DNA from 2 places in the Gottfriedia sp. S16(2024) genome. Region 2 is predicted to be linked to the other one. Evidence: a T-box and tRNA genes for the amino acid it is inferred to sense, from the RefSeq annotation. Region 2 holds a T-box; the other holds one or more tRNA genes.
What was found. A T-box is a leader RNA that pairs with one kind of tRNA and senses whether it is charged. The one in region 2 lies ahead of asnS (asparagine--tRNA ligase), so its partner is inferred to be a tRNA-Asn.
Positions count from the first base shown of each region.

Region 1: it has a tRNA-Asn gene. The T-box ahead of asnS (asparagine--tRNA ligase) is inferred to sense a tRNA for this amino acid. The anticodon was not compared.

Region 1 is NZ_JBFLUO010000001.1:4,729,620-4,745,181, reverse strand. Features, by position in the region: gene AB1282_RS22935 (metal ABC transporter permease) at 1-710, shown strand, start outside; gene AB1282_RS22930 (Fur family transcriptional regulator) at 718-1,128, shown strand; gene AB1282_RS22925 (DUF4083 family protein) at 1,291-1,464, shown strand; gene AB1282_RS22920 (SDR family NAD(P)-dependent oxidoreductase) at 1,623-2,243, shown strand; gene AB1282_RS22915 (hypothetical protein) at 2,210-2,404, shown strand; gene AB1282_RS22910 (VOC family protein) at 2,540-2,971, opposite strand; gene AB1282_RS22905 (hypothetical protein) at 3,271-3,726, shown strand; gene AB1282_RS22900 (M20/M25/M40 family metallo-hydrolase) at 3,996-5,606, shown strand; gene AB1282_RS22895 (hypothetical protein) at 5,649-5,780, opposite strand; gene AB1282_RS22890 (arylamine N-acetyltransferase family protein) at 5,880-6,644, opposite strand; gene AB1282_RS22885 (sulfate ABC transporter substrate-binding protein) at 7,086-8,138, shown strand; gene cysT (sulfate ABC transporter permease subunit CysT) at 8,246-9,076, shown strand; gene cysW (sulfate ABC transporter permease subunit CysW) at 9,079-9,960, shown strand; gene AB1282_RS22870 (sulfate/molybdate ABC transporter ATP-binding protein) at 9,972-11,045, shown strand; gene ispG (flavodoxin-dependent (E)-4-hydroxy-3-methylbut-2-enyl-diphosphate synthase) at 11,106-12,206, opposite strand; gene AB1282_RS22860 (hypothetical protein) at 12,324-12,656, opposite strand; gene AB1282_RS22855 (DUF1189 domain-containing protein) at 12,773-13,531, opposite strand; tRNA gene AB1282_RS22850 (tRNA-Asn) at 13,845-13,919, shown strand; tRNA gene AB1282_RS22845 (tRNA-Met) at 13,932-14,008, shown strand; tRNA gene AB1282_RS22840 (tRNA-Ser) at 14,021-14,110, shown strand; gene AB1282_RS22835 (superoxide dismutase) at 14,347-14,955, shown strand; gene AB1282_RS22830 (MFS transporter) at 15,069-15,562, shown strand, end outside.
Region 2 is NZ_JBFLUO010000001.1:4,521,983-4,537,544, reverse strand. Features, by position in the region: gene AB1282_RS21780 (Cof-type HAD-IIB family hydrolase) at 1-336, shown strand, start outside; gene AB1282_RS21775 (BclA C-terminal domain-containing protein) at 903-1,349, shown strand; gene AB1282_RS21770 (DinB family protein) at 1,529-2,023, shown strand; gene AB1282_RS21765 (phosphotransferase family protein) at 2,158-3,087, shown strand; gene AB1282_RS21760 (class D sortase) at 3,149-3,769, opposite strand; gene AB1282_RS21755 (processed acidic surface protein) at 3,773-4,846, opposite strand; gene AB1282_RS21750 (CDGSH iron-sulfur domain-containing protein) at 4,993-5,202, opposite strand; gene AB1282_RS21745 (GNAT family N-acetyltransferase) at 5,399-5,986, shown strand; gene AB1282_RS21740 (iron-containing alcohol dehydrogenase) at 6,045-7,208, shown strand; gene AB1282_RS21735 (alpha/beta hydrolase) at 7,248-8,168, opposite strand; gene AB1282_RS21730 (zinc ribbon domain-containing protein) at 8,186-8,431, opposite strand; T-box leader at 8,938-9,176, shown strand; gene asnS (asparagine--tRNA ligase) at 9,228-10,619, shown strand; gene AB1282_RS21720 (YqkE family protein) at 10,799-11,053, shown strand; gene AB1282_RS21715 (4-hydroxyphenylacetate 3-hydroxylase family protein) at 11,321-12,820, shown strand; gene AB1282_RS21710 (IclR family transcriptional regulator) at 12,880-13,626, shown strand; gene AB1282_RS21705 (3-hydroxyanthranilate 3,4-dioxygenase) at 13,679-14,218, shown strand; gene AB1282_RS21700 (amidohydrolase family protein) at 14,203-15,240, shown strand; gene AB1282_RS21695 (RidA family protein) at 15,209-15,562, shown strand, end outside.

The DNA of each region.
Region 1 (15,562 bases), 210 kb from region 2:
TGAGTCACGTGACTTTATCAGGAGTTGCAGCAAGTCTTTTACTTGAAAAGTATTTCTTTACATCTGGTTTTGTTAGCCCTTTATTTATGGGGATGACATTTTCAGTTGCAGGAGCATTTTTAATTGAAAAATTAAGAAGTGTTTATAAACATTATCAAGAGTTAGCAATTCCAATCATTCTTTCAGGAGGAATGGGATTAGGTGTTATTTTAATTTCATTAGCTAATGGATTTAATACAGATCTATTTAGTTATTTGTTCGGTAGTGTTAGTGCTGTGTCACAAGAAGATTTAATTACTGTCATAATTATAGCTGTTTTTGTAGTAATATCTATTATAGTACTTTATAAAGAATTGTTCCTATTATCATTTGATGAAGAATATGCAGTTGCTTCAGGTATAAATGCAAAATGGATTCATTACTTGTTTATTTTATTAGTTGCTTTAGTAGTATCCATTTCAATGAGAGTTGTAGGTGTTTTATTAGTATCTTCTCTAATGACTTTACCAGTAGCATCGAGTATACGAATTTCGAAGGGGTTTAAGCAAACAATCATCTTTTCAATTATTTTCGGAGAGTTTTCAGTAGTTGCAGGTATTTTGCTTTCTTATAATTTAAATCTAGCGCCTGGTGGTACGATTGTGATCCTGCAAATCCTTATTCTTATTTTTACTTTAGGTTTGAAGAAGTTAAGAACAAGTCAAAGGTAGTGATTAAATGAAATTAGCAGATGCATCAAAATTATTAAAAGAAAGAGGCTTTAAAAATACGCCTAAACGATATGATATGCTTGAATATATTTTTAGGCAAAATAAATATGTAACTGCAAGAGATATTCAACAAGCATTAATAGATAAATACAAAGGCCTTAGCTTTGATACAATTTATCGCAATTTATCTACGTTTATTGAAGTAGATGTAGTGGAAGTTACCGAACTAGATGGTGAAAAGCGTTTTCGATCAAAGTGCTCTTCTTCGGAGCATCATCATCATTTTATTTGTTTAGATTGTGGTAATACAAAAAGTATTTATCGATGTCCTATGGAAAATTTATCTGTTGATTTACCTGGTTATACAGTACAAAGCCATAAATTTGAAATATACGGACTATGTCCAGAATGTAGTTGAATTCCAACCACTTTTAGAGAGTACAAATAGTACTCTCTATTTTATTTTAGGGATAAGATCTAATTTTTAAAATGTATTACATAATTTACCAATTTCGTATATACTTAAATTAGAAGTGAATAATTTATTTAATGTACATTGATAAAACTAAGGAGTAAAAATATGGAAAATATAGCTATAGGAGATTTAATCTTTCAGTTGATTGTATTTTTAATACCGGTTGCTATTATTATTTTTGTTGTATTTATTTATCGATCTACTAAGAATAATAGGGTTCAAATGCAGAGACTTGAGGCAAAGCTTGATAAAATAAACGAAGACATAAAAAAAGATTAGTAGACTATATTCCAAGTTTCTAAAGACAATATATTATTGTCTTTTTTTCATTTATAAGGTATAGTAAGTTTCAACATATGTTTAAATGTTTAAACATATAATCTTAATTGAAATTAAATGATAAATAATATAAATGTGAAGAGCAGGGAGACAAAAAGATGAAATCAAATGAGACCGTATTAATTACAGGAGCGTCTGGAGGAATTGGTAAAGAATTAGCTATTTTATTTGCAAAAGATGGATTCGACTTAGTTTTAGTAGCTAGATCAATTGATAATTTGTTAAAAGTAAAAAATGAAATTGAATCAATGTCGAATGTAAAGATTCAGCTATTTTCAAAGGATTTATCTAAGGAAGATGAAATAGTTTCTTTAGAAAAGGAATTAAATGCTGAAAATATTCAAGTTGATTATTTAGTGAATAATGCTGGATTTGGATTATTTGGGGAGTTTGCAGCTACAAATTTAGACGAAGAGTTAAACATGATTGATTTAAATATACGTACAGTTACACATCTGACAAAACTGTTTTTAAAAGGGATGATTGAACGAAATAAAGGTGGGGTGATGAATATTGCTTCTACAGCAGCATTTCAACCAGGGCCTTTAATGGCAGTTTACTATGCATCAAAGTCCTATGTTCTTTCTTTTACAGAAGCACTTTCGAATGAAATGAAAGGAACAAATATTAAAGTAACAGCTGTTTGTCCTGGTGCAACAGAACGGATTTTGGAAAACGTGCTAATATGCATGAATCAAATTTATTCCAAAGTGGAGTAGGGAATGTAAAAGATGTTGCTAAAGTAGCATATAGGGGATTTAAAGATGGAAAGACAATTGTGATTCCTGGAATGACAAATAAAATACTAGCAAATTCTGTTCGATTCATGCCAAGAAAATTAGTTACGAATGTTGTAAGGTATATCCAAAGAAGAATATAATTGATCAAAACGACTCAGTCCTTGACCGAGTCGTTTTTTGCAGCTAAATTATGTATGAATTTCTAATTAAGAATTTTTTGAAACCTGGAAGTTTAGAACTTGTAAAAATTAAACAAGCAATTATTCACTAATAGATTATTGCTGCCCGGCAGGGTGTGTAAATACTTGGAATAATACGCCAAATTTGTCGACTACTTTACCATAACATGGGCTAAATCCAGTATCTTGTAAAGGTAATTCTACTTCACCGCCATCTGAAAGGCCTTCAAAAAATCTTTTTGAAATTTCAATTTCATTTGTAGAAATACAAATTGTTACTTGGTTTCCACTTTGGAATGGGTAACCAGGATAAGTATCTGAAACCATTAATACTGATTCTCCGATTTGGATCGTTGCGTGCATGATTAAATTCTTAGCATCAGACGGTATTTTTCCTTCTGAGTCGTCTCCAACTTCTCCATAAGTTTGACTAAATAATACCTTAGCATCAAGTGCTTTTTCATAAAAATTAATTGCTTCTTGAGCATTTCCATCCATGATTAAATAAGGGATTAATTCTAATGACATGTCCACTACACTCCTTGTTTAAAAATTAAATTGTGAATTGAAAAAAATATGACTTAAATAGTCTAAAACGCTTGTCTAACTATTACCATATTCTATTCTATTCATATCTAAATTATAAAATAGAGAACATGCGTTTGCAATATAGATTATTTTAAATTTTTTTCGACATAAAACGGGAACTTTTGTTCTTTTTTAATTGTTGTTTTATCCGTTAAATAAAGGGGAATTCCCTCTATTGTTGAATAGTATGCATTAGGGCAAGATGTTTAATAAACTTATAGCCTAGGAGGCTGAGTGGTTTGCAGGAGCTCAAAAAATATAGAAGAAATGTCTTCTTATTATTGTTTGTTATACTTATTTCATTTATAGGACATTTTGCGAACTCATTGCCAATTGTTAGCAGAAGAATCTTAGAAGGGATTTTTTGGCTTTCGCTAATTAGTTGTTTTGGAATTATTACAAATGGAGTAATAAAGTTTAGCCAAAAAATCGGTAAGTTAGCATACTTTTTTGTTTTAGGTAGTTTAATTAGTGCAATTTTTGCGTTTACGGTCGAAACTTTAAATACAATAAAAGTTATCTCATTTTATATTTATTATATTTGTCTTTTTGCAAGTTTAATTACTGGTGTAATAGCAATTATAAAAGAAGAAAAAGGGTTAGCAAAATTATCTGGATTTATATTGATGTTCGTATTTGGATTAATTTTTGTGTGTACTTTTATTGTGTGGAATATAAATGGTGCTCAGTATTAAGCATCAGACTGTCTACTAAGCGCCTGCAAGTAGTCTGACATTCAAGATTTTTAGATACTTTGACTAAAGACAATTTTAAATATTAATTTAGGATGCTATTAATTCAATTTTTTCCATCTAGAAATAGATGGTTTTTTATTTTTTACCGTTTCTACTATTTAAAAAAGGTATTCAGTCACATTTCTAGAATAGGTGAATTATTGATCGAATTACCCATTACAATTAGAGAACTTTAAAATTAAATTACAGAATGATTATGGGGGACAAATATGAATAAGATGTTATGGAATTCACCTGAAAACTTGAAAAAATTACTTACAGAGCTAGTTAGCTGGAAAAGTATAACGCTAACAGATGGCGAACGGCAATTTCCAGTAAATTTATTTAAAAAGCTATCTGCTTTACAATATTTTAAAGATTTACCGCATCAACTGAAGTTGCATGATTCAGATAAAGGTCGGAAATTTTTAACTGCATTGTATAAACGGCCAGATATAAAGGATACGATTTGTCTTATAAGTCATTTTGATACAGTAAATACAGAAGAATATGGTGAGCTTGAACATTTGTCTACAAATACAGAGGATTTAACAAATGCTTTTCAAGAACGGATAAATGAATTATCAAAAGATGTTCAAAGTGATTTGAATTCTGGTGAATATTTATTTGGTCGTGGTTCGATGGATATGAAAATGGGACTTGCGATGCATATGAGTATTATTGAGAAAGCTAGTATTGAGGAATGGCCAATAAATCTTTTATTATTAACCGTTCCTGATGAAGAGGTAAATTCAGCTGGAATGCGTGATGCGGTCTCAACACTTGTAAATCTTCAGGAAGAATATGATTTGAATTTCAAATTATTTTTAAATGGTGAGCCTGTATTTTCACAAGAACCGGGAGATCCAAAGTATTATATTTATTCTGGTACAATTGGTAAAATAATGCCGGCAGCATTATTTTATGGGAAAGAAACTCATGCTGGAGAACCATTAAGTGGCATAACCTCTCCATATATTGCATCCTTTTTAACTAGAAAAATGGAGTGGAATGAGGAGTTTCAAGAGATTGATTTTGGTGAGAAGACGCCGCTACCTGTTACATTACAGCAGAAGGATTTGAGGTTAGAGTATTCGACTCAAACGCCATTTCGTTCATGTGCGCTATACAATGTGTTTTTAATGAAAAGAAATGCTTCTGAAGTCTTTAATTTATTCGAAAAAATAGCACAAGAAGCTGCTGAAGAATGTAATTTTGAATATGAAAAGATTTGTAATAGACATAACGTAAATCCGGTTGGAAAAGTAAAGGTTATCCAATATACAGACTTGCAGCAATATGCTATCAGGAAGCTCGGCGAGGATTATGTGTTGAACCTTAAAAAAGAAATTCATTCGCACAATGAGTGGGATGATCGTGAGAAGTCCTTTAGAATTGCAGACAATTTAATGATTGAATGTCAGGAGCTTGCGCCTGCTATGATCATTTTATTTGCACCACCTTACTATCCAGCAATAAATTCTACTGGAGATGAGTTAGTGGAGCAGTGTATAAAATTTTCTTCAGAGCTTGCTAGTAATCAGTTTAATTTACCAGTAAAACGTATTCACTATTTTAATGGAATAAGTGACTTAAGTTATGTAAATTACAGTGATTCGCTTGGCGGATGGACAGCATTCGAGTTGAACACACCAGTATGGGGAGATAGTTATACTTTACCTTTTAGCTTAATGGGAAAATTAAATGCTCCTGTGTTAAATATCGGACCGTTCGGAAAAGATGCACATAAGTTAACTGAGAGGTTACATATGAGAAATGCATTTGAAGAAGTGCCTTATATAGTAGAAGAAGTGATTCATATGATTAGTAAAATGAAATGATAAAAGGACCTTCTAATTCCAAAAAATTAGAAGGTCTTTTTTTTAGTATTCTATTTCTTCAATATCCTTTGGCTGCGGAAGTGGTTGGTTATTTTTTTGGTCCTGATTTACAATACTTATTTCGTCTTCTTTTCTTTCTCTTATAATGCTGTTTTGCTTTTCGTGATTTTTCAAATTATTTGCTCCCTTCTCTTCGAATACAGTTAATTTTTGCAAAATTAACTAATTTATTAGAAGATTGAGGAGGAAAATGTCATGGCATGGCTAATTTGTTTAACCTTTCATTTCTGCTTTTTGATTAAATAGTTGATTAAAAATTGATTGCCACTCTTCTTGATTTTTTATTTCAGTTACACAAATTCTATGATTTTTGGTTACTTTTAATTGGTGATCTGATAATGAAATTCTTCCTTCTTTCGTTAATAAGTTGACGATTTTATATTGGGTGAAAATTGTTTCTTTACTAGTTTGGAAGTAATGAAATTGTTCTTCGAATTGTTGTAGCTGCTTAGGAATAATTGAAATGAATAATAAGTCATTCCAAGTTCCATTAAACTTTTGAAGTATGAAGTTCGAATTGTCTTGTTCAATCATTCGATAGGATCCATTTGGATCTGAGTATTCATAATGGTCATGAAGCAAGAGGGGTTCTAAAAAACCGCCACCAATTCCTACGTCTGCGAGATAATTTTGATCGTTAATTTTTACTAATATAGATAAATGTGAGAATTCAGGATTCCAACATTGTTTTTCTTCATTCCAAAATTTGGTTGAAATAAATGATACATTAAAACCTAATTCCTGTAAGACTGAAAAAAGTAACGAATTCGTTTCAAAACAAATCCCACCTCGCTTACCTGTAGCTATTTTTTTCATAATTTTTGAAGGATTCATTGAGAGCGGAATTTGAGAAATAATATCGATATTTTCAAATGGTATTGAAAGTAAATGATGCTTATGAATTTGTTTTAATGAGGAATATGAAATTGATTGGATTTGTTTTAAACGGATGTGTTTAAAATATGACTCGATTAGCATGAAATCCTCCATAAAATTTAATGTAAATAGTAAATATAATGAGTATACAATGAGGAATGTATAAAAAGTGAATAATAAGAGAAATAATTTTAAAAATTCTAAAATCATAGTTGACACATAGGAATAGTGTGTTTATTATTAAGCTTATATAAAAATTCAATATGGCTGATTGGAAGACCAAAGGCCCTTAACTATTTACATTAGTTAAGGGTCTTTTTGCACTTTAAAAAGGATAAATTGGCAGCGATGAAGATTACTCGCCATAGCTGCTGATTATAGGAATAAAGTATAAGTGCAACTACGTCTCTGCTTTCGCTTAAATGGCTAGGCAATCGACGAGTTTTCTTTATATTTGTGCCTTAAAGGGGAGATTTTAATGTGTTGAAGTGTAGGGATGGGTACAAATAAAAATCGGAAAATTGAAATTGAGAGGGGCAGATCATTGTGGGGGCAAAGAAATGGATTATTAGCTCGGTAGTTGTTGTATTAGCAGTTTCAGGAGTGTTATATGCAACCTTGAAAGACGATAAATCTGAGGCAACCAATACTGAAGCAGCAAATAAAAAAGTAGAATTGTTAAATGTTTCTTATGATCCAACTCGCGAATTATATGAAAGTTATAATAAAGCTTTTAGTAAATATTGGGAAAAAGAACATAACCAAACTGTCACAATTAAACAGTCACATGGTGGTTCTGGAAAACAAGCTAGGGCAGTAATCGACGGTTTAGATGCTGATGTAGTAACACTGGCTCTTGGATATGATATTGACTCGATCAATGAAAAGGCACAACTATTATCCCCTAATTGGCAAAAAGAATTTGAATACAATTCAACGCCTTATACATCAACAATTGTTTTTTTAGTAAGGAAAGGAAATCCGAAAAATATTAAGGATTGGGATGATTTAACGAAAAAAGGAGTTCAAGTAATTACTCCAAATCCAAAAACTTCAGGTGGTGCAAGATGGAATTATTTAGCTGCTTGGGGCTATGCAGATAAAAAATATAATGGTGATGAGAAAAAAGTAAAAGCATTTATGAAGAAATTATATAAAAACGTTCCAGTTTTAGATACTGGGGCACGTGGTTCAACAACTACATTTGTTGAAAAAGGAATTGGAGATGTATTAATAGCTTGGGAAAATGAAGCATTACTTTCAGTGAAGGAATTAGGTGAGGGGAAATATAAAATTGTTTACCCTTCGATTAGTATTCTAGCTGAACCACCTGTTGCGGTTGTAGATAAAAATGTGAAGGAAAAGAAAACTGAAGAAGTGGCAAAGGGCTACTTATCTTATCTTTATAGTAAAGAAGGTCAAAAAATCATTGCCGAAAATTATTATCGTCCGAGAGATAAAGAGATTCTCGCTAAATATAGTAAACAATATCCTAGCCTACCATTGCTAACAATTGATAAAGATTTCGGAGGATGGGCGAAAGCTCAATCGAAGCATTTTGATGATGGTGGAGTATTTGACCAAATTTATCAATAATCACGTAATTGAAAAATAAGGAGGACATTGGACTTTATTGGGCGTTTTACTAGAGCTTAAGCCAAGTCTTCTTTATTTGATTTTTATTTTAAGGAGGATTGACATAATTGTTTAAGAAGCGAAAAAGAATCCTACCTGGATTTGGATTAACGTTTGGATTTTCAATATTATATATAAGCTTTTTTATTTTTCTTCCGGTATCGATGCTGTTCTTACATTCTTTCGATATAGGTTGGTCTAAATTTATAAAAATTGTGAGTGAACATAGAGTACTAATGTCTTATAAAGTAAGTTTTGGAACTGCCTTTATTGCTGCGATTATTAACGCTGTTTTTGGTTTATTAGTAGCTTGGGTGCTTGTACGTTATCGTTTTCCTGGAAAACGAATTGTAGATGCATTCATTGATTTACCTTTTGCATTACCGACTGCAGTTGCTGGTATTACTTTAACAACATTGTATTCTCCTGATGGATGGGTTGGAAAATTTTTCTCTTTCAAAATTGCTTATACACCACTCGGGATTATTATAGCTCTTACATTTATTGGTTTACCATTCGTAGTAAGAATGGTTCAACCTGTTCTTGAAAATTTTCAAAAAGATGTTGAGGAAGCAGCGGCAAGTCTAGGTGCAAGCCGTTTTCAAATTTTTTGGAAGGTAATTTTTCCAGGGATTTTACCAGCATTATTGACAGGATTTTCTTTAGCATTCGCAAGATCATTAGGGGAATATGGGTCAGTCGTGTTTATTTCGGGAAATATGCCAATGAAAACTGAAATTACTCCATTGTTAATTATGACAAAATTGGAGCAATATGATTACTCGGGTGCAACTGCACTTGCAATTGTGTTATTAGTAACTTCTTTCTTACTCTTATTGATCATTAGTATTTTCCAGAGATACGCAAATCGTGCTTTTGTTCAAGGGGGTAAGGGTTAAAAATGGAAAGAGAATTTAAGATTGAGAGAAAAATAGAAATGAATGCTAGTACTGAGAAAAGAGCAAAATTGAGCGTCAATACTATTCCGATTATTTTAATCAGTATTGTCATACTTTTTTTAGCGCTATTTTTATTTCTTCCTTTAGTTTCAATTTTTATAAAGGCTTTACAAGATGGTTTTGGAGTTTATAAAGAAACGATTGTAAATGATGAAACATTGGCAGCAATTAAATTGACGTTTTTAGTAACGATTATTACGTTACCACTTAATGCCATTTTTGGCGTTTCGATTGCGTGGGCTACAACGAAATTTAATTTTAAAGGGAAAAATATATTAGTAACTCTAATTGAATTACCTTTTGCAGTGTCGCCGGTTGTTGCAGGATTTTTATTTGTTCTTTTATTTAGTCCGAATAATGGAGTTTTTGGTGGTTGGTTAAAGGAACATAATATGAAAATCATTTTTTCAACCCCAGGAATTGTTTTAGCAACAATATTTGTCACATTGCCTTTTGTAGCGAAAGAATTAATTGCGGTTATGCAGGCAACAGGGAGTGCTGAAGAAGAGGCTGCACTAACTTTAGGTGCGAACGGATGGCATATTTTTTGGAAGGTGACACTCCCGAAAATTAAATGGGGACTTTTGTATGGCGTAATATTATGTAATGCAAGAGCGGTTGGAGAGTTTGGTGCTGTATCAGTTGTATCTGGACATATTCGTGGAGAAACAATTACAATGCCACTTCATATTGAAAATTTGTATAATGAGTACCAATTTCCACAGGCATATACAGTTGCATCACTTATGTCCATTTTTGCGATACTGACATTAGTTATTAAAAATATAATTGAATGGAAAGTTCAAAAGGAAGAGAAACAATAGGAGAGGATTGTATGTCAATTAAAGTTTCAAATGTAATAAAAAGCTATGATAATGAAACTGCCTTAAAAGGAATTGATTTAAATATAAAAAAAGGGGAATTGGTTGCTTTATTAGGTCCATCTGGGTCGGGTAAAACAACATTGTTAAGAATAATTGCCGGTTTAGAAAATCCAGACTTGGGTGAAATATTTTTTGAAGATCAGGATGTAGCAAATGTGCAAGTAAAAGAAAGAAATGTAGGATTTGTATTCCAGCATTATGCTTTATTTCAGCACATGACTGTTTTTGATAATATTGCATTTGGTTTAAAAGTTAGACCAAGAGCTACACGTCCTTTAAAAAGAAAAATTCATGAGAAAGTGATGGAATTGCTATCATTAGTAAAATTAGAAAGCTTTGCTAATCGATTTCCTTCTCAATTATCTGGTGGACAAAGACAACGTGTTGCATTAGCTAGAGCATTAGCTGTTGAACCAAGTGTATTATTATTAGATGAGCCATTTGGGGCATTAGATGCAAAAGTTCGAAAAGATTTAAGAAGATGGTTACGTAAACTCCATGATGAAATTCATATTACCAGTATATTCGTAACACATGATCAAGAGGAAGCGCTTGAAGTTGCAGATCGAGTTGTCATTATGAATGGCGGGAAGATCGAACAAATTGGAACACCGGAAGAAGTTTATCATACGCCAGCAAGTCCGTTTGTTTATGATTTTCTTGGCAAAGTCAATTTATTTCATGGAAGGATCAATAAGGGTAACTTAATAAGTGGTGGATTAGAAATCCCATTACCAGAATTAGATGAACAAGAACATAAAGAAGTTACGGGTTATGTTCGTCCTCATCAAATTACAATCGAAAAATTTGAAACAAATCAAACTTCGATCAGTGCAATCGTAACCCATATTCATGCTGTAGGACCGATCGTGTATGTGGAAGTCCTTCGGGAGGATACAAAAGATTATGTTGAAATCGAACTCATGAATGAATTATTCTACGAACTAAATATTCAACTTGGAGAAAGGGTATTTGTTCGTCCTAATGAATTGAAGGTATTTATTCCTCAGGATTATTCGATTTGATAAGATAGGAAAAGAATAAAAAAAGGTTAAGGAGCAGTGTCCTTAACCTTTTTGTTATTATTAGCCTTTTGCTGCTTCTAGTTCAGCTAGTTTTTCTTTTGCAATAATGTCGATTTCGCGTTTTAGTTCTTCTACCATAGTTGCTTCTGGAACTTTACGAACGATTTCTCCATGGCGGAATAGTAATCCTTCACCACGTGCTCCAGCAATACCGATGTCTGCTTCACGCGCCTCACCAGGACCGTTTACTGCACATCCTAGTACGGCAACTTTAATTGGTACTTTTAGTGTTGAAATGTATTCTTCAACATCATTTGCAATACTAATTAAGTCAATTTCAATTCGGCCACATGTAGGGCATGAAATTAATGTTGCAGCGTTTGAAGATAAACCGAAAGACTTAAGTAATTCTCTTGCAACTTTTACTTCTTCAACCGGATCTGCGCTTAATGAGATACGCATTGTATTTCCGATTCCTTTACTAATGATTGCACCTAAACCAGCTGCACTCTTAACTGTACCAGCAAACAAAGTACCTGATTCAGTAATACCTAAATGTAAAGGATAATCGAAAGCTTTTGAAGCTTTTTCATAAGCTTCGATTGCTAGGTTTACATCTGATGCTTTCATCGATACGATGATGTCATGGAAATCTAAATCTTCAAGAATTTTAATGTGATGTAATGCACTTTCAACCATTCCATCAGCAGTTGGGTAACCATATTTCTCTAAGATTCGTTTTTCTAATGAACCAGCATTAACACCGATACGAATAGGAATTCCTTTAGCTTTAGCAGCATTTACTACTGCTTCAACTTTTTCTTTACGACCGATATTACCTGGATTAATTCTAATTTTATCTACTCCGCCTTCAATTGCTTTTAAGGCTAATTTATAATCAAAGTGTATATCTGCAACAAGAGGTATGTTAATTTGTTTTTTAATATCAGCGATTGCATTTGCAGCTCTTTCGTCTGGTACTGCAACTCGAACAATCTGACATCCAGCTTCTTCAAGTCGTTTAATTTCTGCAACTGTTGCTTCAACATCGTGTGTTTTTGTTGTTGTCATACTTTGGATTGAAATTTCATTTGCTCCACCAACAACTACATTACCAACTTTAACTGCACGTGTTTTACTTCTATGTGTAATTTCGTTCACGAGTAACTCGCTCCTTCAAAAATAACTTTATTTCTATTTTGTATAAATCTACATTATCATATTTTCTTCATGATTACTCATTTTATCAACTGGTTCTAAAGAAATATATCACAAATTTTATTTTTGTGAAGAGTAAATTGGGAATTTATATGATTTTCCACTTTGAATTTTAGTAGGTGAAAGTCCATTATTTAATGCACTAAAATCTTTTGTAATTTGGCTGATTGGCTGGTTAAAATCAGGGTTAAGATTTTCGATAATACCTAAAACAGTGTCACCGTTTTTGACTTGAATTTTTTCATATTTTGGAAGTGAGGTTGATTTTTTTTCTGATTTTGTTGCTTTTGCTACTGTAGCAATATGTTTAGTGGGGATCGTCCCTACTTGAAGGTCAAAGAATATTATATATGCAAGCAATAAAGAACCAAGTAAAAAAGCTATTTTTTTCATTAATAATCACTCCTTTTGTAGACTATATGCTTGTCCACAACGAATATTCCTATTAGGAGCTTGGAATAAAAAATTTAAAACAAAAAAAAGAAGTGTGCAACACACTTCAGTAAACATTATTTTTTAGAAGGTAAGTTTTTAATTGTTAATGTGTACATACCAGCTGTTATTAAAATAAAAATTAAAGTTTGGAATGGGATATTTATTTTCAATAATCCTAGCAATAAATAGATAATTGTAGGTAATGTTAAGCTATATGAAACCATTGCAAAGCGTTGTCTAAAAGGCAAATGCTTAGTCGACTTAAATAAAGCTGTTAAAAACGCTAATAATGTAGCAACTATAAATATGAAGATACAAGAACCTAAATAAAATAGGAAAAATAATGCGATTAAGAATACTGGAAGAGCTTCTTTTATACTTTTAATAAATTTTGAAACTTGCGTTTTGTGTATTTCTTTAGATTTTAATGAAGGATAAGGATAATCTTGTTCGCCTTTATCATTTTTAATAACTAGTCTATTCTTTAATACAACAAATGCATACTGTTCGTTTTTTAATTTTGAAGGTATAACTGTTTCATTTGGATAAAAAGCATATTTATATTCACCGATATTTCGTTCAAACGGCGTATTGTCGTTAATTGTTAAAGATCCTTTGTTTAAAGAAATCGACTGAATATTATCTTTAAGCAAGTCAGAAACATTGTTGACCTGAAGCTTCACATCTTTTACTAATGAAAAGAATCCCGGAAGAGTATATAAAATTGCTAGTAGGAAAAGAAAAAAGATTGTTTTACCGATTTTTTGGAGTCTATATCTTGATATTGTTTTTGGAGAGTATAAACTAAACCAAAATTGTTTAAATATATTCATAAACTCATCCTTTCTTATTATTGTTATTTCACTTCCCGAAATTTATTATGTAACTTTCGGGCTATTTTGTATATTATAATCTTTTTTTGGAAATTGAATATTAAACTTTAATTAAAATGATAAGAGTAAATAAGAAGAGAATGACAATGGTTTAAGGATTGAATTTATGTTTGGCTTTAAATATCGTTAAAACAATTTATTTTCAATAAAAAATAGTTAATATAAATTAATAATGAAAAAAATAATAAAAAGTGTTGACGTTTAGTTTGAAACATGATAAATTAAATATTGTCTTAAGGACAACGTGAATTATTCCGCAGTAGCTCAGTGGTAGAGCACTCGGCTGTTAACCGAGTGGTCGTAGGTTCGAACCCTACCTGCGGAGCCATTTTTATAGTTTGGCGGTGTAGCTCAGCTGGCTAGAGCGTACGGTTCATACCCGTGAGGTCGTGGGTTCGACTCCCTCCGCCGCTACCAATATTTTATTATGGAGTAATACCCAAGTCCGGCTGAAGGGATCGGTCTTGAAAACCGACAGGGGTGTAACAGCCCGCGGGGGTTCGAATCCCTCTTACTCCTTAATTAGTGAAAAAGTCTTCAACTATAATGTTGAAGACTTTTTTCGTTTTGGTTATTAAATTAACAAATGATGAGTTTAAATCTTCGATAATTCACTTCGCTTAATCAGAATTTTTCTTCCGAAAATTAATCTTTTTTACTTTCTTTCCCTTTTCTCAAGCATTACTATTGAAATCTTTCAGTTTATTTGATAACTTTAAATTGAAATTCACTATTATCTTTGGGAGGAAATAAAAATGTCAAAATTTGAATTACCACAATTACCTTATGCTTATGATGCATTAGAGCCACACTTTGATAAAGAAACAATGAATATTCACCACACTCGTCACCACAATACATATGTAACAAACTTAAACGCTGCTTTAGAAGGTAAAGAAGTAGCTGCTTCTTCAATTGAAGAATTAATTTCAAACTTAGATGCACTTCCAGAAGGTATCCGTACAGCTGTACGTAACAATGGTGGTGGACATGCTAACCATAGCTTATTCTGGACTTTATTAACTCCAGAAGGCACTGGCACTCCAGTTGGTGAAGTTGCTGAAGCAATTAACGCTAAATTCGGTAGCTTAGATGAGTTAAAAGCTGCGTTCACTCAAGCTGCATTAACTCGTTTCGGTTCTGGTTGGGCTTGGTTAGTAGTAAACAATGGGGAGTTAGAAGTGACTAGCACAGCTAACCAAGATTCACCATTAATGGAAGGCAAAACTCCAATCTTAGGTTTAGATGTATGGGAGCATGCTTACTACTTAAACTACCAAAACAAACGCCCTGACTACGTTGGTGCATTCTGGAATTTAGTAAACTGGGATAAAGTAGAAGAATTATACCAAGCTGCTAAATAATTTATAAAAAATGAACACTACTTAATTAATTAAGTAGTGTTTTTTTATGTTTAAAAAAGGATAAATTTTCATTTACTCGGAAAACTAGTTCATGAGACAAAGGAGAGTTTATTATGAGTAAGTGGAAATTTTTATTAGGTGACGTAGATTTAAATAAAGACTTAATTCTTTTACTGAGTGTAGGTGGATTGTTTACTTTAGCGACAGCTTTATCTAGCACATTTGTAAATGTTTATTTATGGAAGCAATCAAATAATTATTTACCAATTGCTTCTTATCAATTTTCGATTGCGTTTTTTCAAGCTCTTACATTCATAATTACAGGTAGATTAGCTAAAACAATCGATCGGGTTGTCATTTTAAGAGTGGGAATTTCTTTTTTGGCAGTATTCTATATAGTTGTTTTACTATTTGAAACGAAAACATTATTAGCAACAATTATGATTGGAGCAATTTTGGGAATTGGGAATGGCTGTTATTATTTAGCGTTTAATTTATTAACATTTGAAGTAACAGAACCAGAAACTAGACAATTTTTTAATGGTTTTTTAGGTCTAATTAATTCTTTTACGGGAATGCTTGGCCCCTTTATAGCTGGAGCGATTAT
Region 2 (15,562 bases):
CGCATTCGTCTAAAACTAATGCAAGAAGAGGGACTATTAATTACTTCGTCAGGCTCAAATAACGTTGAAATTAATGCAGCAAATGTAAGTAAAGGAGCGGCATTATTAAAGCTTGCACCAATCCTTGGAGTAGATTTAAATGAGAGCATGGCAATTGGCGATAGTTTTAATGATGTCTCTATGTTTAATCGAGTAGGTTTTCCAGTAGCTATGGGAAATGCGAAAGAAGAACTAAAAAGCTACTGTACATTTGTTACAAAAACAAATGAAGAAGCAGGCGTAGCCCATGCAATCTATCATTTTTTAGATCAAAAACAAAAATTGAAACAAAGTTAATTACATTCAATTTGTAGACCGGCAAGAGAGAGTTTAAAAGTCAAAGTACTTTTGAGACTCTCTTTTTTTGCATTCTTTCTATACTTTGTAGACACTTCTTATTCCTTTTCCCTATTTTAAAGACATAAAGATTGTATAGGTTAACATAATCTAAATATAAACTATAAAGGATGTGGAGTGTTAAAATGGATGTAGCCTTAGGTATATTTCCAATCATTATTATGCTTTTTTACATTGCAATTCCTATAGGTCTTATAGTAGTAATCTCCTACTTCTATAAATTATTTAAAATCCGAAACGAGGAATTAAAGAAGCAAAATGAACTATTAAATCGGATTGTAAATGTACTAGAGAGGTCATAGAACTCGCAATACTATATGATTTAACAGAACTTAGTCCGATGATGACTAAGTTTTTTTATTCTATTAAAATTGAAAAAAATAAAAAAACTAGTGGACATGCTGTAACGAAAAGAAAAAACTTTCATATTAATAAACTATATAGACAAGTCTTTAATATGTTACTCCTAAGAGGATTTATGTCTAATAATAATGAAAGGTGATAATATGAGACATTCAAGACACCCAAGACATCATTGTCCACCAATACCTCCTGGCGAAAGCTTTGCATTTGTTACAAATAGTGGTGGAACAATTTCAGTAATACAAGAAGGAACAGTTGTAACTTTTCCATCATTTCAGTATTTAGGTGAAGGAATTACAATTGATCGAGCAAATGATCGACTAACAGTTGAGGCACCAGGTAATTATTTTATTACTTACACTGTGAATTTAAATGCACTATTAGCCGTATCTACAAGAATATTAATAAACGGTAGACCTATTAATGCATCAGCAATCGTAAATGAAGTGAATAGATCCATTTACGGTAGTCAAATGATCTTACCATTAGAAGCTGGAGATACAATTTCACTTCAATTATTTGACTTTGTTGGAGATGTTAAGTTGTTACAAGGTGCTGGAGCAACAATTAATCTATTCAGAGTTCATTAGTATAAGATTTTATCGTTATGCTTCAAAAGATTCTCCTATCCCGTTACAAGAATGCACTGCTTTTTAAAAAAGTAGTGCATTTTTTAATAAGTTAAAATCATAAAGTAATAAAGGTGAATCTAGTAATAACCACGAAAGTACATATCGTAAAGTATAAAATTAACAAAGGAGAATGATCTATGAGTAAAAAAGAGTTTATATTAGATCAATTGGAAGTCTGTCGTAATGTTGAAAGTTGGATTCAACCTTTAAATGTAGCATTGGAGAATTTAAGTTTAGAGGATATAAGTTGGAGACAAAATGATTTTACTCATACGATCGCTGAAATCGTATACCATCTGTATTTCTATAATGAACGATGGTTGAGAAGATTTAAAGGAGAAATACCAACTGAAGTAATCGATAGTAATGCTTCAACTTTTCGAGAAATGGAAAATTTAACAAGGGAATATTGGCAGGAGCTTGTTGAACGGTTAGACGAGAATTTAGCGAATTGGCAGCAAGCCATAAAAGAAGCAGATGAATCAAAGCTTTATGAACAAATTCCAAACTTTCCAGTAGATGCAGTCTGGTGGGGAGCATTATCTAATTTATGTACACATAATGCTTATCATATCGGGCAAATACTCTACATACGAAAAGCACAAGGTTCATGGGTATCAAAAGAAGAGTAGGAAGCTAATACGGAGAAAAATCATTAAATAATTTGTATTGCCGTATAAGAAATAGTAGGCTATTTTGGAAGAAGTAGGAATAGATGGAAATAGAATTGAAAAAAAGATAAATAAGGGAAAATGGGGAACAAAAGATGATCACACAAAATGTTAGGGATTACATTTTGAAAAAGTACAATATAAGCGAATTGAATTTTTTAGGAAAGGGACAAGAAGCAGAAGTCTACTCTTATGATCAAAAGAGAGTCTTAAAATTATATAAACCAACAGCCCATTCAAAGCTAGAAATATTAAAGCAATTTTATGAATCAATGAATTCTAGTGATGCAAATTTTGAATTACCTAAAATTCACGAGATTATAAAAGAGAAGGGCGTTGTTTTAACAATTGAAAAACGAATTGAAGGCAGAAATATACAAAAGGATTTATCAAATTATGATGAGCAAGTATTAGATTCTTTCTTTGAAAACTATCTATCTACAATATTAAGTATTCAAAGGATTGAATTAGAAAAGCAATTTAAAGGCATTAAATTATTAAGTGATTATGAAGAAGTTTCTTCAAAGGACTGGAACGGTTTTTTAAAGCAATCGCTACTAAGAAAGAATACAGAAGTAGATTATTATTTGAAAAGAGATGTATCAGATTACGAAGTGAAATTAAAACGTTTAATAGATGCATTTTCAGTTGGATATGAAGGGGAATATGCATTAGTACATGGTGATTATTATCCATCAAATCTATTAGTAAATTCAGATGGACAAATTAATGGTGTAATTGATTTCGGATTAATGACATTATATGGAGACCCGTTATTTGATGTTGCATTAAGCTGGATTTTATTTGATTTATATGATGAATTGGGTGAAATAAAGCTAGCAAAATATTTAAATAAAGTAGTTGATCGATTAGGAGAAGAGGTTAGAAGTACAATCCATTTATACGTTTTATTTTATAGTATTTATTCGGCAAATTTCTTTTCAGAAACTTGCAGTGATGGACACTACCAATGGAGTGTTCGCAATTTAAATAACGAAAAATTTTGGGCTGTACTAGAAAATTAATGAAAAATATGAAACTACTAATAAAAAAATGCTCACTATTGTATAGTAAGCATTTTTTTGTTTATTTATTTACTTCTGATTTGACTAAACCAGCTACAAGTATATAGCGCTGCGGTGCATGTCCAATAAAATTAAACGGATAACAAGTACTTACCGTTAAAGTTGGTCTTGGTTTTGGAATAATAACAGTGCGATCATCTTTATCAACGATACGAATTTTATGAACCTTGTAAGTAAATGTGCCAGCCGAAGTTTTAACAATTAACGGATCGCCCACTTTTACTTTACCGAGCCCACGAAATACAGTATCTCGATGTCCAGCAAGAACACTATTATCTCTTTCACCTGGCATCACAGATTTAGCGTAATGACCTATTCCTTTTGCAAGCTCATCCTCATCTGTCCCGTGGAAGATTGGTAGAGTTGCTTGAAGTCGAGGAATCGTTAATGTACCCATTTCATCGCCAAATTTAGGATAAGTCTTGTAAAGCGGTTCATCTCTTTTAATTTGCTTCAATTTAGTTGCTGTTTCTGTTTTGATTTCTTTTTTGAAATCATCCTTAGACTGTTTATACAGTACGTAGGTTTTAATTAAAGAATAAGCATTTGTTGTAGCAAAAAATAATCCGACAATAAAAAGGAGTGCTGAAAATATAAGTAGAACTTTTCGTTTACGATTCATAGCTTATCGTTTAACAATTACCTTTTTACGTAAAACAACAGCAGCTAACATCATTAACATACCAACCATTGTCCATTCAGTTGTATGAGTTGCAGTAGTAGGAAGTTTACCGCCATTTTCCGTTCTTACAATAACATTAGGTTTTGGGTTCTTAGTTGCTGGTTTTGGGTTTTTAATTGCTTTTTGAGTATCTTTAACGATATCTACAATCTGGTCATCACCTAAAAGTTCATCTGGTGAAAATACAGCGTCTAATAATAGATTACCAGCATTATCATAAATCTCTAAATATACTTTTATATTTTCCATAGAATCCATAGAATCATCCATAGTAAGTAATTTAGCAAAAGTTAAAGGAGATTTAACGCCATTTTGTTCAATCGCAACTTTAATATCAATTTTTAAAGTAGATTGAAGCTCTTTTACGATATTCATTAATTCTACTTTTAATTCAGCTGGTAATTCTTTTGGAGCAGCCTCAGAATCCATTGAGAAAATTTCAGGATACTTTTCTTCTAAAGCAGATGCACGTTCTCCTAATGCTTCTAATTTAGCTTCAACAGCAGGATCATCATTTACAACTTTTTCTAAGTATGCAGATAGATTATTAATTTCTGCTTGAGTAATTCCAAACTCTGAAAGAGCAGAAGAAATATCTTCCATAGAAGGGAATTGATCTTCTACACTACCTGACTCATCTTCATCTAAATAAATTAAGTTTTCGATATCAGAAGTAAAATAATACGTATCTAGTAATGATGCATTTTTGTCCATATCATCATAGTAGACTGCTAGATCTTTAATTTCATCTTCAGTGTAACCGTACTCATCTAGAAGAGCGTCTAAAGTTTTTTGTGTAAGTCTTTCACCTAAAGTATCTTTTAACTCATCAACTGAATCGAAATCAGAGATCGACTCACCGTAGTAAGAATTTAAATAATCCTCTAATTGTTTTTGAGTTAGGTTGATACTAACTAAATAAGATTTTAATTCATTTGCATTTGGCGCTGCATATGCAGTTACACCTGGTACTACTAATGCTGCAGATAAAACGACTGAAGCTAATACCTTTTTCATATTGTTTTCCCCCTAAATAGTACATTCCCTAAATATAAAATGTGATTAGATCAGTATTATGAATGATTCAAATATAATAAAGGTATGAGGGCATAAGAAAGCCGATTATTTAGGATTGCTCAATAATCGGCGCCAGAAAAATGAAATTATTCTGATTCTTTAGGAGCTCGAACGACAGATTCGAATTTTCCTTTATGAGTACCGTCACAATATGGTAATTTACTTGACATGCCGCATCGACATAATGAGAAAGCTGCTTTTTGCGGATATGTATTCCCTTCAGCATCAACTAAATCAACTGTTCCAGTTACACGTAAAGGACCATTATCTAAAACCTTAATTTGAACATCAGACATATTAAATTTCCTCCTACACATCTTAAAGTTATTATATATTACATTTATGTTAAAATAAATGGGGTATTTTAATAAAGTATTAACTTTTAATATGAAATTAACATGAATTTAGTATAAAATGAAAAGGTTATTTTTTTTATACTAAAAAAATGTTAAAGATAACTAAGTAAAAATTTATGTTAAGGAGTGACAATTCATGATTCGAATAGCAAAAAAAGAAGATGCCAAACAAATTGTCCCTCTAATTGTACAAGCGATTGAAGATATTGTATTTATGTTAACAGGGACAACATCATACGAACAAGCAACCCCAATTTTAGAATATTATGTTCAATCTGAACAAAATCGACTAAGTTACCATAATTGTTTAGTGAAAGAAATTGAAGGGAAAGTTGTAGGAGTGATTATAGCCTACCATTCCTTAGAATTATCAGTACTTGATCGTGAAATGCTTGAAATAATAAGTCGTAATTTAAATATCCAAAATGTAAAAGTAGATAAGGAAGCAGATGATGAAGATTTTTATATTGATACATTATCAGTGCATCCAGATTATCAAGGCAAAGGAATTGGAACTGAATTATTAGAGGGATTACTTTCTTTTGCCAAAAACAAAGGGATTACTCGTGTTTCATTAAATGTTGATCAAGACAAAACATCTGCCCGCCGATTATATGAAAAAGTGGGATTTAAATATGAGAAAGTTAGATTTATTATGAATCATTCATACGATTATTTAGTGTTCCCAATAAATGAAAAAATATTCGAAACAAAAGTCGTTTAAGATGCATCCTTTCGATTGTTTAAGTTAAAATTAAGTTTGAACAATAGGAGGGATACATATGAATTTTTTTACATTCGCAAATCCAACAGAATTAATATTTGGTAAAGATAGTGTACAAAAGTTAAAAGAAAAGGCTGCTAGCTTTGGAAAGAATGTTTTAGTTGTATACGGTGGTGGAAGTATTAAGCGAAATGGCCTATATGATCAAATAGTAGATATTCTTAAAGAAGCTGACAAAACAGTTTATGAACTAAGCGGAGTTGAACCAAATCCGAAATTAACAACAGTTCATAAAGGTATACAAATTTGTAAAGACGAAAATATTGATTTTGTTTTAGCTGTTGGTGGTGGTTCAGTAATCGACTGTACAAAAGCTATTGCAGTTGGTGCGAAATTTGATGGTGAGATTTGGGATATTATTACACGTAAAGCATTCCCAACAGATGCATTAAAATTTGGAACAGTATTAACACTTGCAGCAACTGGTTCAGAAATGAACGCTGGGTCAGTTATTACAAATTGGGAAACAAATGAAAAATTAGGTTGGGGAAGTAAATTTAGTTACCCAACGTTTTCAATCCTAGATCCTCAAAATACATTTACAGTTCCTCGTGATCAAACAGTTTATGGATCAGTGGATATAATGTCACATGTTATTGAGTCATATTTCCACCATGGAACGAATACAAAAATTCAAGACCGTTTCTGTGAAGGAATCTTAAAAACAGTTATCGAAACTGCTCCAATCGCAGTAGAGAAATTGGATGATTATGAAGCGCGTGAAACACTACTATATAGTGGAACAATGGCATTAAATGGAATCTTAAGTATGGGTGTCCAAGGTGATTGGGCTACACATAATATAGAGCATGCAGTTTCTGCAGTAACAGATATTCCACACGGTGGAGGATTAGCAATTATTTTCCCTCATTGGATGGAATATGTAATGAGCGAAAATGTTGATCGTTTCTGTCAATTTGCAGCTAGAGTATTTGATATCAGGCAAGAATCAATGTCAAAAGAAGAATGGGCATTAGCTGGTATTAAAGCTTTACGCACATTCTGGGACTCAATCGGTGCACCAAGTCGTTTAAGTGAGTACGGTATTACAAAAGAACAACTACCTGAAATGGCTGCTAAAACGGTTAAATATGGTCCATTTGGTAACTTTAAAAAATTAGATCAAGAAGATGCATTGAAAATTTTAGAGGCAGCTCTTTAATAGATCCAAAACTGGGCAGAGAAAAACTCTGTCCAGTTTTTATATTGAATTATGGTTAACGCCAATATTATTTAAAAAAGATGAAACAATTGAATAGTAATCATCTTTGTTTTCATTTAAACTCATAGCGTGGGCACCATTTTCGGCAATGAATAGTTCTCTCTTATTTTGATTTTTCGCTTCGAATAATTTAAGTGTATGTGTAAATGGAATATAAGGGTCTGGTTTACTATGAACAAATAAAACAGGATTTTTAATATTATGTGTTGCCGATAAAGGAGAAATATCTTTAATGAAAAATCCATTCCGAAGCTTTAACCAAATGCTAGAAACAGGAAGGATTGCCCATTTAGGAAGTTTATAATCCATTTTCAAACGATATGTAAGCTGTTCTTCGAATGTAGAGAACGCGCAGTCTGAAATATAGAAAGCTGCAGAATCCTCAACAAAACCAGCATATTGTAACATTGTACATGCTCCCATTGACTCTCCATGAATGCCAAGAACAATCTCACCTTTTAAATCCTTTAAATATTGAACAACAGATTGTAAGTCATATTTCTCATAATATCCATAGCTAGTTGTATGACCACCTGACTCCCCATGTCGCCTATGATCATAAGTAAGTACATTAAAGCCAAGCCTTAAAAATAGCTCAGCATATTTAATTGAGTTATTCTTATTAACCGTTACACCATGTGTAATAATGACCCAATTATTTGTATCAAAGGACTCAAACAAGTATCCCTTTAATTCGTATCCATAACGAGATTGGATAGAAAAGGGTTGTTTTTGAACAGAACGATACAATCCTTCATCAAATCGGAAATTTTCCAACTCGCGCTGATAAATAAACTCAAGTGAATTTGTTTTCATAAACAAAACTTGCTGCGTAAAATAGTAGCCAACTCCAATAAAATAAATAAGAAAAAGAACAGCTACAACAAGCCAGATCATCATAATAGAACCATCACTCTCTATCCGAAAAGAATATCAAGAATTGTCGTTAACTCACCACGGGTTTTACCTTCTAAAATTGAAGGATTATAAACCTCAACAAAACCGCAATTTAAACAAGAAACAAATAAAAAATGATTATAATCAATATCTAGTAATTTACTTAAACCTGAACCGGACATTGATACTTCTTTAGTTTTCGCGTGTGTATGTTTACATTTCGAACAAACAAATTTATCCCTTAACAATTCTTCAGCTCTAGCCATAAATTAAACCCTCCTTTTTAGTAAAGTGTATCATAGGAAAAAGAAAATTTAATAAAGGGATTTTGACAATTAAATTAAGAATGACGAGTTTATAAATTAAACATTGTCGCTTCATGTTCATAAATAATCCTTATAAGATATAAAAGGATTCATGAGTAGGAAAAAATACAAAATATGAAATATGCTAACCCATTAGGTGTTCATGAGTAAGTAAAAGGGTAAGAAGAAGGAGTTTAGTTACACATAAGGTGTTCATGAGTAAGTAAAAAGGTAAGAAGATGGAGCTAGGTTACTCATGAGGTGTTCATGAGTAAGTAAAAAGGCAAGAAGATGGAGCTTGGTTAATCAAAAGGCTCAAATGGAAAATGTTGTGTATCAGATCGATTTAATTAGGTTAAGCTGTTTAAAAGTATAGATTCCAATGAATATATTTTTAGGGACAACTAGACAAGAGATTATGATTTATGATAAATTATACAAGAAAAATTCCTTTAAAAACTACATATTTTAAATCGATGAAAAGGACAGTAGTTTTTGCTATATTCGATAGCGAGCTAGGGACGGTGGAAGCCTAGTGATGAAGCATGAATGAAGAACACCTTTGAGTTCTAACCGAAAGGGATCACTTAAGTAGGCTTAGACGTTACCAGCACGTTATTAACTGGGATAAGCAGTGTTAGCTTTAAAGTTGGTCATATTATGACAATTTGGGTGGTACCGCGGAAGTTAGTCTTTCGTCCCTTTTATAGGGATAGAAGGCTTTTTTTATTGGAAAATTAACATAAGGAGGCTAATTATGATAAAGACTGTAGTAAAAGATTTATACAGAAATCAAGAAAATTTTAAAGACCAAACCGTTCAAATTTCAGGATGGATTCGTACTCTTCGTGATTCTAAAACAATTGGTTTTATGGAGTTAAACGACGGTACATTCTTTAAGAGTGTACAAATAGTATTTGAGGACAATCTTGAAAACTTCAAAGAAATTACGAAGTTACCTATTAGCTCAACTGTTTTAATAGAAGGTGAATTTATTCCAACTCCGGAAATGAAACAACCTTTTGAAATTAAAGCAACAAAAATTGTGATTGAGGGATTATCAGATACAGATTATCCATTACAAAAAAAGAGACATTCTCTTGAGTATTTAAGAACAATCGCTCATTTACGTCCAAGAACGAATGCTTACTCAGCGGTTTTCAGAGTAAGATCTCTTGCATCATATGCCATTCATAAGTTCTTCCAAGAAAAAGGATATGTATATGTACATACACCAATCATTACTGGAAGCGATACAGAAGGCGCAGGAGAAATGTTCCGTGTGACTACAATGGATCTGAACCAAGTTCCAAAAGCTGAAGGCGGAAAAGTGGATGACGGCGCGGATTTCTTCGGTAAAGAAACTAACTTAACTGTAAGTGGCCAATTAAATGGTGAAGCTTATGCCCTTGCTTTCCGTAATGTGTATACATTTGGTCCGACTTTTAGAGCAGAAAATTCAAATACTGCACGACATGCGGCAGAATTCTGGATGATTGAGCCGGAAGTTGCTTTTGCAGAACTACCAGATATTATGGATCTTGGTGAAGACATGGTTAAGTTTGTAATTAATTATGTATTTGAACAGGCACCTGAAGAAATGGAATTCTTTAATAGTTTTATTGATAAAACACTTATTGAAAGATTAAAGAATGCGTTAGAATCTGACTTTGGTAGAGTTACTTATACTGAAGCTGTTGAATTATTACAGAACTCTGGTAAAAAGTTTGACTACCCAGTTGAATGGGGAACAGATTTACAAACTGAACATGAACGTTACTTAAGTGAGGAAATTTACAAGCGTCCTGTATACGTAACTGACTATCCGAAAGAAATTAAAGCATTTTATATGAGAGCAAATGAAGATGGCAAGACAGTAGCTGCGACAGACTTATTAGTTCCTGGTATTGGCGAATTAATCGGAGGAAGTCAACGTGAAGAAAGAGAAGACATCCTTGTAGAGCGAATCAAAGAACTTGGTATGAATGAAGAAGATTACTGGTGGTATTTGGAGCTTAGAAAATACGGCGGTACAAAACATTCTGGTTATGGAATTGGATTTGAACGACTTGTTATGTATTTAACAGGAATGAAGAATATCCGTGATGTAATACCATTCCCACGTACACCAGGAAATGCAGATTTTTAAATATAAAAATAAACAATAGGATGCTGCGGCATCCTATTGTTTTTATGAAGAACCAAAAGAATCTGAGTTTTAGCATTTGAAAAAAGAGAAATAGTAGTTTTATAATATATGTAAAGATGAAATACTTCTCTTTCTACTATAAATTATTATAAAATAATGGAAATGGAAGGTGATATAATATGAAAAAAAGAAAACCACAACAGCCTGTAAAACCAGCGTATGAACAGAAAGAAAAAATATCATTAGGATCATTAATGAATGAAGAAATTCTTCAAAAATTAAAAAATACAAAAAAACAATTGCAAGAAAATGAAACGAAGCTAAAAGAGGAAGAAGAAGCACGTATTCGTGAAGAAAAGAGATTACGTGAGAAAAATAAATCATTCGAAGAGTTACTTAACGAGAGTAATATCTCTTGGAAGGACTTTAAATAAGACGCCATTGGTGTCTTATTTTTTTTGTAAGTGTAAAAAATTAATTTAATCATTTTTTTATAAGAAATTTCACATTATGAAATTTTTTGATTGTTCTAAATTTTATAATTTTTTATAGTGAAATTAAGTTAATTAAAAAGTAGTAGGTGATGTAAATAATTTAAGATAGTGAAATTGATCTTTTTGAAAGTGCTTTAAAAAATTTCCGAATTCGATTTAAAAAACAAAGTTTAAAAAAATTACATATCGGAGTGGAGGAATTATTAAATGGGTATTCGTACAGGAGCGCAATATATTGATGGACTAAAATCTAGAAAGCCAGACGTATGGTTAGGTGGAGAAAAGGTAGAAGATATCGTAAACCATCCAGTTTTCAAACAACCGATTCTAGAGATTGCAAAATTATATGATATGCAGTTCGATCCAGCTTATCAAGAAAAAATCACACATATTTGTGAAGAAACTGGTGAGCGAATTTCTAATGCATTTTTAGTGCCTAAGTCATCTGAGGATATTAAAAAGCGTGGAGATTTATTCGAAGCATATGCAAAGTCAACATTTGGTTTAATGGGAAGAACACCAGATTTCTTGAACATTGTCTTAACTTCAATGGCAAGTAATTCATGGTTTTTAGATAAATATAATCCAGAGTGGTCAAAAAATGTCCAAAATTATTTCAAATTTGTTCGTGATAACGACGTCTTCTTAACGCACGCAATTATTAATCCACAAAATGATCGCAGTAAGCCATCTTATGAACAAAAAGATCTATTTACACATTTAGGTGCTGTTGAAGAAACGGTTGATGGATTAGTTGTTAGAGGGGCTAAAATGCTTGCAACATTAGCACCAATTACAGATGAAGTCATTATTTATTCATTCCCTGGATTCCACGAAGGTGATGAGCGATATGCTTTAGCATTTGCACTTCCGATTGACACGCCGGGATTAAAAATTTTATGTAGAGAGCAAATGCAAGATGGTAAAAGATCATTTTTTGATCATCCATTAGCATCTAGATTCGAAGAGATGGATGCTGTCCTTGTATTTGAAGATGTGTTAATCCCTTGGAATCGTGTATTTATTCATAATAATGTTGAAGCTGCAAATAATCTATATCCCAAAACAGGTATTGCACAACAGCCTGCTCATCAGTCTGGCGTAAGAGGCTACGTAAAATTAGCTTTTGCAGTAGAGGTAGCTTGCAAATTAGCTGATTCAATTGGAGTAGATGTTTATTTAAATGTCCAAAATGACTTAGGTGAACTACTACAATCAGTTGAAACAATTCGTGCTTTACTTCGAGTTTCTGAAACAGAGTATGAGACATTACCTTCAGGCGAAGTAAGACCGGCATGGGAACCACTTGAGACAATTCGTGGCTTGCTTCCAACTATGTACCCAAGAGCAATTGAAGTGATTCAAACAATTGGTGCAGGTGGTTTATTAATGTCACCAACAGAAGCAGACTTTGAACATCCGGAGCTAAGAGATGCAATGGATAAATACTATGTTGGACGTGAAGGAGTATCCTCTTTAGAACGAATTCAATTATTCAAACTTGCATGGGATTTATGTGGAGAAGCTTTTGGACAAAGAGCTCTTCAATATGAAAGATATTATACTGGTGATCCAATTCGAAAAAGAGCAATTTACTATAACCAAATGAAACGCAAGAAAACATTTAGTATGGTAGACGATGCATTAAACGGAGCAAAAAACTTAAAAGGAGTATCGACTAATCTAGCGAATTCTAAAGTTAACTGATTAATTTTAGAAAGCAGGGATTTTATGAAATTTTTTAGTATCAAAGAGGAGGGGATCTAGTGATCTCTTCAGTTCAAAAGATTTCTAGAATATTAGATTGCTTTACAGAAGAAGAACCAGTCCTAGGAAATTTAGAAATAGCTGAAAAGTTAAATATGAATGCAAGCTCGGTCCATCATTTAGTTCGAACTCTTTGTGCTGAAGGAATTTTAATTCAGGATAGTAAGAAAAAGTATCGACTTGGTTGGAAGCTGCTTGAATGGAGTAATCACGTTATGTATCAACAAGACATATATAGTGAAGCCATTCCATTATTAGAAAATCTACTAAAAAATTATGATAGTACCGTTCATATCGGAATGTTTGATAAAGGGGACGTAAGATTTGTCTTAAAAGTTTCATCAAAACATTCGATACCTGTCCCGACATTTATAGGTGCTAAACGACCTGCATATTGTACGAGTACTGGTAAAATTCTATTATCATATAATCCAGCATATTTAAAAACAACGATTGAAAAAGGCTTTAAAGCTTATACAACAAATACAATTACGAATATTGATGCATTAAAAAAAGAAATGACTGCGATTAAAGAGAATGGTTATAGCATTAGCAACAATGAAAATGATCTAGGATTATTCGGAATTGCAGCTCCAATTCAAACATATACTGGTCAAACTTTTGCAGCATTAAATATGGTTGGACCGGTTTCGTATATGATGAGCCAAGACATTGGTCGAATGATTCAGGATGTTGTGAAAACTGCTAAAACAGTCTCAAATCAGCTTGGTTATATTAATGCATAATGATAGCGCTTACTTAAGTTTAAATAAAAATGAATTAATTGGAGGATTAGAGATGAATCTTAAAAGTCGAGTTTTTAATATTTTCAAATTGATTGAGGATAATAAAGAGCTATTAAAACCACCAGTTAATAATAAGGTTATTTGGGAAGATTCGGAGTATGCTGCGATGATCATTGGAGGACCAAATAAACGTAGAGACTTCCATATCGATCCTGCAGATGAATTTTTCTATCAAATTAAAGGCAATTGCTATGTTGAGTGTATTACGCCAGATGGTAAGCGAGAAGTTGTAACAGTTGGAGAAGGTGAAATTTTTATGCTTCCTTCTTTTGTTCCACATTCACCTCATAGAGTAAAAGATTCATATGGAATTGTGCTTGAACGAAAAAGGGCAGAAGGTGAATTAGAAAGCTTTGTTTGGTTCTGTGATGAGTGTAATGAAGAAATGCATAAAACGACCGTTCAATTAACGGATATTGGTACACAAGTAAAAGAAGCGATTGAACAATTCAATGCTAGCCTTGAATTAAGAACATGTAAAAACTGTGGTCATGTCATGAAAGAGGAAGCGGATGAATGGGTATGCGTATAGACTTTCATACACACATCATTCCTGAGGATTTACCGGATTTTTTTGAAAAATATGGTCATGAAAGATGGCCAATTTTACAACCGACATGTTCATGTGGTGCCAATATTATGGTTGCAGGAAAAGTATTTAGGGAAGTAACTGATCAAGTTTGGAGTCCTGAAAAGAGAATTGAGGACATGAATAATGAAGATGTAACAATGCAAGTGCTGTCGCCAATTCCAGTTACATTTTCGTATTGGGCACCAGCTCCAGCAGCATTGGAAATGGCTCAAATTCAAAATGATTTCATTGCAAATACAGTTAAAAAGAACCCTACAAAATTTATTGGATTAGGGACAGTACCAATGCAGAACGCCGAAGTAGCTATCAGGGAAATGGATCGCTGTATTCATACACTTGGATTAAGCGGATTGGAAATTGGTACAAATGTAAATGGAATAAATTTAGACAGTGATGAGTTTAGTCCATTTTTTGAAATGGCTGAAAGATGGAATGTCCCATTGTTTATTCATCCGTGGGAAACATTAGCGAAGGATCGTACTCCAGATCATAACTTTATGTACACGGTTGGAATGCCGAGTGAAACAGCTTTAGCTGCTGCTAGCTTAACATTTGGTGGTGTGATTGAAAAATATCCAAAATTAAAGATTTGTTTTGCACATGGCGGTGGTTCATTCCCATTTATTCTGCCTAGATTAGATCAAGGATGGAAGGTATGGCCGCATTTGCGAAAAACTGCCTATCCACCAAGTCATTATGTAAGTAATTTTTATTTTGATTCACTTCACTATGATCCTATCAATATTCAATTTTTAATTAACCGATTTGGTTATGACAAAATTGTGATGGGCTCGGATTATCCTTTCTTATTAAGGGAAACGCCACCTGGAAGAGTCATTAATCAAATGGATATTAATAAAGAAATGAAAGATGCTATTTTAGGCAAAAATGCCCTGAAATTTTTAAATATTAAGGAGGCAGATTTACTTCATGGAAAACAAAGTATTGACTCCAGAAGATAGATTAATCAGTTTAGGTTATGCACTTAAAGCAATAAGACCGGCTTCAGGTAATTATGTAAAATCTGTTCGTACTGGTAATCTACTATTTACATCTGGTCAAGGTGTAGATGAATACCATGGAAAAGTTGGACGAGAGTTAACGCTCGAGGAAGGGTATGCTGCTTCAAGAGAGTCAATGTTAAATTTAATCAGTGTCTTAAAGTACGAATTAGGTGAACTTTCGAAAGTAAAACGAATTGTAAAAATATTAGGCTTCGTAAATAGTACAGAAGATTTCTATGATCATCCGAAAGTGATGAATGGAGCTTCTGACCTTTTAGTA